Regions from separate parts of the Nonomuraea sp. NPDC050547 genome, predicted to be linked through region 1. Evidence: riboswitches for the same ligand, from Rfam matches in the RefSeq annotation. Region 1 holds a riboswitch; the other holds the start of a gene.
What was found. Region 1 has a riboswitch for glycine ahead of gcvP (aminomethyl-transferring glycine dehydrogenase). Riboswitches for the same ligand answer to the same signal wherever they lie in the genome.

Region 1 (3,376 bases):
GGCCTCGTGGACCTTGGCGCAGATCTCGGTGATCGTCTCCTCGTACACGCCGTGCGTGGACGGGTAGGTGACCATGATCGCGGCCAGCGTGTCGCGGTGCTTGGCGATCTTGGCGTCGAGGTCGGCGAGGTCGATGTTGCCCTCGTCGTCGCAGGCGACCACGACGACGCGCATGCCGGCCATGACGGCGCTGGCGGCGTTGGTGCCGTGGGCGGAGGACGGGATGAGGCAGACCTCGCGGCCCGTGTCGCCGCCCGCCTGGTGGTAGGCGCGGATGGCCAGCAGCCCGGCGAACTCGCCCTGGGAGCCGGCGTTGGGCTGGATGGAGACGGCGTCGTAGCCGGTCACCTCGGCCAGCCAGGACTCCAGCGTGCCGATCAGCTCCAGGTAGCCCTCGGTCTGCTCGGCCGGGGCGTAGGGGTGCACGGCCGCGAACTCGGGCCAGGTGATCGGCTCCATCTCGGTGGTCGCGTTGAGCTTCATCGTGCACGAGCCCAGCGGGATCATCGAACGGTCGAGGGCGATGTCCTTGTCCTGCAGCTTGCGCAGGTAGCGCAGCATGGCGGTCTCGGAGCGGTGGCTGTGGAAGACCGGGTGGGACAGGTAGTCGTCCTCGCGGGCGAGCGAGGCGGGCAGCGCGTCGTCACCGGCCAGGTCGCTGAGCCCGGCGGAGACGCCGAAGGCGGCGGCGACCTGCTCCAGGTGGGCGAGCTCGGTCTTCTCGTCGCAGGAGACCGAGACGTGGTCGGCGTCGACCTGCCAGAGGTTGACGCCGCGGGCGGCGGCCTCGGCGACGACCCGGGCGGCCCTGCCGGGCACGCGGGCGGTCACGGTGTCGAAGAACTCGCCGTGCACGACCTCCACGCGGCCCGCGCGCAGCACCTCGGCGAGCGTCACGGCGTGCGCGTGGGTACGGCGGGCGATCCGCCGCAGGCCCTCGGGCCCGTGGTAGACCGCGTACATGCCGGCGATGACGGCCAGCAGCACCTGGGCGGTGCAGATGTTGGAGGTGGCCTTCTCACGGCGGATGTGCTGCTCGCGGGTCTGCAGGGCCAGGCGGTAGGCGGGCGCGCCGTCGGCGTCCACGGAGACTCCGACCAGGCGGCCGGGCATCTGCCGCTGCAACCCCTCGCGCACGGACATGTACGCGGCGTGCGGCCCGCCGAACCCGAAGGGCACGCCGAAGCGCTGGGAGGAGCCGATCGCGATGTCGGCGCCGAGCGCGCCGGGCGCGGCGATGAGCGTGAGGGCGAGCAGGTCGGCGGCGGCGACCACGAGGGCGCCGGCGCCGTGCGCGCGCTCGGCCAGCGCGCGGAAGTCGCGCACACGGCCGGAGGCGCCCGGGTACTGCACCAGCACGCCGAAACACTCGGGCAGCTCGCCGTCGAGGTCGGAGGAGACGAGCTCGATGCCCAGCGGCTCGGCGCGGGTGGCCAGCACGGCCTTGGTCTGCGGGAGGGCGTCGGCGTCGACGACGAAGACGTGGCTCTTGGACTTGCCGGCCCGGCGGGCCAGGGTCATCGCCTCGGCGGCGGCCGTGCCCTCGTCCAGGAGGGAGGCGCCGGCCACGTCGAGGCCGGTGAGGTCGGAGACGACCGTCTGGAAGTTGAGCAGCGCCTCGAGGCGGCCCTGCGAGATCTCGGGCTGGTAGGGCGTGTACGCGGTGTACCAGCCGGGGTTCTCCAGCAGGTTGCGGCGGATCACCGCGGGCGTGATCGTGTCGTGGTAGCCCAGGCCGATCATCGAGGTGAGCACGCGGTTGCGGCCGGCCAGCTCGCGCAGCTCGGCGATGACCTCGCTCTCGCCGGCCGCCGGGGGCAGCTTCAGCTGGTCCTTGGCCCTGATGGCCTCGGGTACCGCCACCGCCACCAGGTCGGAGACCGACTCGAAGCCGACGGCCTCCAGCATCCGCTGCTGCTCGTCGGCCGAGGGCCCGATGTGGCGGGTGGAGAACGGAGGTGCTGTCAGGTCGGTCATGAGGGTGCCCTCCCGAGGCGATGGAGACCGGCGCCGGGGCGCGGTGGCCGGGTCTCCCCCTCTGTCATGGGACCTGAGAGCTTCACCCCGCGGGCGGGGCTTGCACCGTCGGTGAGGCGCGCCTGGCTGGCGTGCCTGCTTTCCAGAGTTGCCTCACCCGAGCGGTACCGGTTGCCTGAGAGATTCCGGGGAGGGTTGCTCCTTCGGCGCCCCGACTCAGGGTCGGGGACTCTCCCGCACGGGGTCGTCAGCCTTCGGGTCCTAGATTACTACGCCGGGCCGCGTCAGGCGTTCCGGCACGCTCGGCTATCCGATCTTGCGCGCGCGCCGCCGCTGCGCCAGCTCGTCCGCGGGGTGGTCGGCCGGGTCGTCACCGGCCGCGGCTCGTTCCCCCGGCAGCTCCGCGAGCGACCCCTCGACTTCCCGCCAGACTTTGCCCAGCGCGATCCCGAACACGCCCTGACCGCCCTGCAACAGGTCGATGACCTCGTCGGCCGAGGTGCACTCGTAGACGCTGACGCCGTCGCTCATGAGCGTGATCTGCGCGAGGTCGGCCACGCCTCGATCACGCAGATGCTGGACGGCGGTGCGGATCTGCTGGAGCGAGACTCCGGTGTCCAGCAGCCGCTTGACGACCTTGAGCACCAGGATGTCGCGGAAGCTGTACAGGCGCTGCGAGCCGGAGCCCTGGGCGGCCCTTATCGTGGGCTCGACCAGGCCGGTTCTGGCCCAGTAGTCCAGCTGCCTGTAGGTGATGCCGGCCGCCGAGCAGGCCGTCGGGCCCCGGTAGCCGATGTCACCCGGAAGTGTCGCGGGGGCGTCGTCGAAGAGCAGGCCCTGCTCTCCGGCACGCTGCCGCGCGCTCTCGCGCCGCACCGGATCTTCCTGGCCGGCCGTCTTTCCCTCGCCGCTGCTGACCGCCACGCGGACCTCCGGCTTTCTCTCATCCCGCGGCCTGATCTGGGGGTTCGCAACGCGCGACCACGGGTTTCACTTGCACCGTAGGACCGTGACCAAGCGCAGTCAACGATCCGGCTCGGCGCGTCGTGAAGCGTAAATGCACTGAAATACCTACCCCGCCCTGCCGAAGTCCTCGGGCGTGATCGTGTCAAGGAACTCCCTGAACTTCTCCACCTCGTCCTCCTGGTCGTCAGGGATGATCACACCGGCTTCCTGCACGACCTCCTCGCTGGCGAAGATCCGGGCACCGGTGCGCAGGGCGAGCGCGATGGAGTCGGACGGCCTGGCGCTCACTTCGACGCCGTTGGAGAAGACCAGATCGGCGAAGAAGATGCCGTCACGCAGCGCGACGATGTTGACCGCGCGCAGGCCGACGCCGAGCGCGCTGAGCACGTCGCGGAACAGGTCGTGCGTGAGGGGTCGCGGCGGCGGCTCCTCG
Region 2 (3,376 bases), on a different contig from region 1:
CCGACCGGAGCGTAGATCTCGCTCACCGACTTGGTCGACTCGACCTCGCCGATGGAGTCGCCGGCCTCGACGTTCGAGCCCGCCTCGGGAAGCTGCACGAAGACGACGTCACCCAGGGCCTCGGCCGCGAAGGCCGTGATGCCGACGGTCACGGTCCGGCCGTCGTCGAGACCGGCCACCCATTCGTGCTCCTTGGTGTAGCTCAGCTCGTCAGGGATGCTGCTCACTTACGTCCTCCTGCTGGTTACTGCGCTTGTATTCACGAACGGGCGCTGCGCTTGTAGAAGGGCAATGCGACGAGGTCCATGCCCTCCTGGCTGCCCCGGATGTCCACGGCCACGCCTTCGGTGACACCAGTGTCCACGTAGGCCATCGCGATGGGCTTACCCAGGGTCTGGGAAGGGGCCCCGCTGGTGACCTCGCCGACCACGGCGCCGTCCTTGGTCACCGGGTACCCGTGGCGGGGGACCCGGCGCCCGTGCGCGACCAGTCCGACGAGGCGCCGCCGCGGCGGGTCGTCCTTGACCGCCTCCAGCGCCGCCCTGCCGACGAAGTCGCCGGGCTTGTCGAATTTCACCACTCGGCCCAGGCCCGCGTCGAACGGGGTGAGCGCGGTGGACAGCTCGTTGCCGTAGAGCGGCATGCCGGCTTCGAGGCGCAGCGTGTCGCGCGAGGACAGTCCCGCCGGAATCAGCCCGTACGGCTCGCCCGCCTTGACCAGCGCCTGCCACAACGGCACCGCGTCCTCGTTGGCGATGAACAGCTCGAAGCCGTCCTCGCCGGTGTAGCCGGTGCGGGCGATGAGCGCCTGGGCGCCGGCGACGACGCCGGGCAGGCCGGCGTAGTACTTGAGTCCCGGCAGGTCGGCGTCGGTGAGCGAGGAGAGGATCTCCTGGGCGCGCGGACCCTGCACGGCGACGAGCGCCCACTGCTCGGACTGGTCGTCCACGACGGCGTCGAACTCGGCGGCGCGCGCGGTCAGCTCGCGGGCCACGAGGAGGTAGTTGGAGGCGTTGGCCACGACCATGAACTGTTCGTCGGCGAGCCGGTAGACGATCAGGTCGTCCAGGACCCCGCCGTCCTCCCCGACGATCATCGTGTAGCGGGCCCGTCCGGGCGCCAGCGCCGAGAGGTGGCCGACGAGCGCGTAGTCGAGTGCCTCGCCCGCCTGGGGACCGGTCAGGAAGATCTCGCCCATGTGCGAGAGGTCGAACAGTCCGGCGGCGGTGCGCACGGCGTTGTGCTCGGCGGACTCGCTGCCGTAGCGCAGCGGCATCAGCCAGCCGGCGAAGTCGGTCAGCGTCGCGCCGAGACTCTCGTGAACGTCTCGCAGCGGTGTCGGTCGGGACATTGGTCTTCGCACCTCAGGGCAGGGTCGGATGCCAGCATCCTCCCCCTCTGTCATCGATGCCTGAGAGCTTCGCCCGGGTTTTGCCGGACTTTCACCTTCGGCGAGGCCCGGAGGCCTGCTTTCCAGAGGCACCTCGCCCGAGCGGTCCTTTGCCTTGAGAGGTTCGCGGGGAGGGCTTGCTCCTTCAGGGGCTCTGACCGGATTGTCAGAACGCTCTCCCGCACGGGTTCACCGGTGTCTCCAACCAGCCTAGTGCCGTCACGGGGGTGTTGTCGCGTGTGGATCGCGCCAATCGATCTCTTCCGTGAGCTTGTGCAGGGTTGTGGCGCCGATGCGGCCTTCGGTGTACATCTGGCCGAGCGTCTCGCGCTGCGCCCTGGCGAGCTCGTCGCGCAGCTCGTGGGGGGCGCCGGCGTTCGCCTCGACCGCGAGCAACTGCCGCTGCGCCCACAGCGTGCCGGTGTCGAGACGGTGGGAGATCTGGTCGAGCCTGCGCATCGCCGCCGCGGCCGCCGCCTGCCGCGCCCGCGCCTCCTCCTCGGGCGCCGCGACACCCCCACTCTCCGGTACGGCGGCGCGGCACGTGAGCAGGGCGAACCCGCTGACCAGCACCACCGAGGCGGCGGCGAAGATCAACGCGTCCTGGGCGGGCAGCGCGGGCATGGCCAGCGCGATGGCCAGCGTCGAGGCCCCGCGGGTGCCGCCCAGCGTGAGGGCCCGGACGCTGCGCCGGTCGACGGCCAGCGCGAACGCCAGCCGTACCAGCGAAGTCGCGCCCAGCAGTGCCGCGGTGACCAGCAGGACCGTCGTGATCGGCAGCCCGGAGTGTGAGCCGCCCAGATCGCGCAGCTGGAGGCCGAGCAGGACCGCGAGCGTCCCGCCGAGCAGGAACGTCAGCACCTGCCAGGTGATCCGCTCGGTGGCCCGCGCGGGGGTGTGGAAGAGGCGGCCGCGCGCCCCGACGTAGAAGCCGGCGGCGGTGACGGCGAGCGGGCCGGACAGCCCGAGCTTGCTCGCGCTGATCTCGGCGACGAACGGCGTGGCCAGCGAGAGCACGATCAGCGTCCCCGAGTCGGCCAGCCGGCGGCGCAACTGCACGACGACCCAGCCGAGCGCGAGACCCGCGAGCGCGCCGCCGGCGATCGCCCCGGCCAGTTGCAGCGCGGCCACGGAGACGGTCTCGGGGCGTTTTAGCTGCTCAAGCCCGATGGCGAGCAGCACGACGGCGACGCCCTCGTTGATCAGGCTCTCGCCTCGCAGCACGGTGAGCACGCGCTCCGGCGCGCCGAGCCGGTCGAGGACGAGTGCCTGGGTGGGCGCGAAGGCGGCGCCGACGGTCAGCGCGGCGCCCCACGGCAGGCCGGGGAGCAGAAGATGGGCCACGAGGGTGACGGCGCCGGCGGTGGCGAGGGTGAGCCCGACGCCGAGGAGCATGATCGGCCGCCAGGCGTCACGTGACTCGCGGGGCGCGCTGCGCGTGGTGGCGTGGTGGTAGAGCAGGGGCGGGATGAGGACGGTCAGCACGACGTACGGGTCCATCGACACGACCGGCACCCAGGGCAGGATTCCCACGAGCATGCCGAGCAGGACCAGGAACGGCAGGGGCGGCAGCCTCCACCTCGTGCTGAGAAATCGGGCCAGCACGATCGAGACGGCGACGAGCGCGGCGATGATCACCAGGTCGCTGGACAAAAGCTCGGGCTCCCTCCTGAGGGGGATCGGATCCGGACAACGGTGGCGAGCCTATGGGGGATATGTCCGGATCGGGCCGAGCTTGGTGTGCGAGGTGATCAGTGTTTGCCGAGAGGTTCAGGGGCCCTGCGTGTTGCTTGCCCCGTGTTTAACGGGATATTTCGGGACTTTGCGGGGCGTGTGATGCAACGCATAGCGCGGCCGGCCGTCCCCCCGGATGAACGGCCGGCCACGGGGTGTGGCCGGGAACCTGGCACACCCCAGCGGTTCCCGGCCACGTCTGTACGACCGGCGCCTGGCGGGACGCCGGCCGTACATGCTCCTCTAGAGGCG

Region 2: it holds a riboswitch for glycine, as region 1 does, so the genes downstream of both, gcvT (glycine cleavage system aminomethyltransferase GcvT) here and gcvP (aminomethyl-transferring glycine dehydrogenase) in region 1, are expected to answer to the same signal.

Annotation. Positions count from the first base shown of each region.
Region 1 is NZ_JBITGW010000017.1:177,966-181,341, forward strand. Features, by position in the region: gene gcvP (aminomethyl-transferring glycine dehydrogenase) at 1-1,977, opposite strand, end outside; glycine riboswitch at 2,130-2,224, opposite strand; gene ACIBHY_RS37205 (MerR family transcriptional regulator) at 2,284-2,901, opposite strand; gene ACIBHY_RS37210 (bifunctional nuclease family protein) at 3,049-3,376, opposite strand, start outside.
Region 2 is NZ_JBITGW010000004.1:427,118-430,493, forward strand. Features, by position in the region: gene gcvH (glycine cleavage system protein GcvH) at 1-227, opposite strand, end outside; gene gcvT (glycine cleavage system aminomethyltransferase GcvT) at 260-1,351, opposite strand; glycine riboswitch at 1,484-1,582, opposite strand; gene ACIBHY_RS12765 (cation:proton antiporter) at 1,610-3,043, opposite strand; gene ACIBHY_RS12770 (M28 family peptidase) at 3,368-3,376, opposite strand, start outside.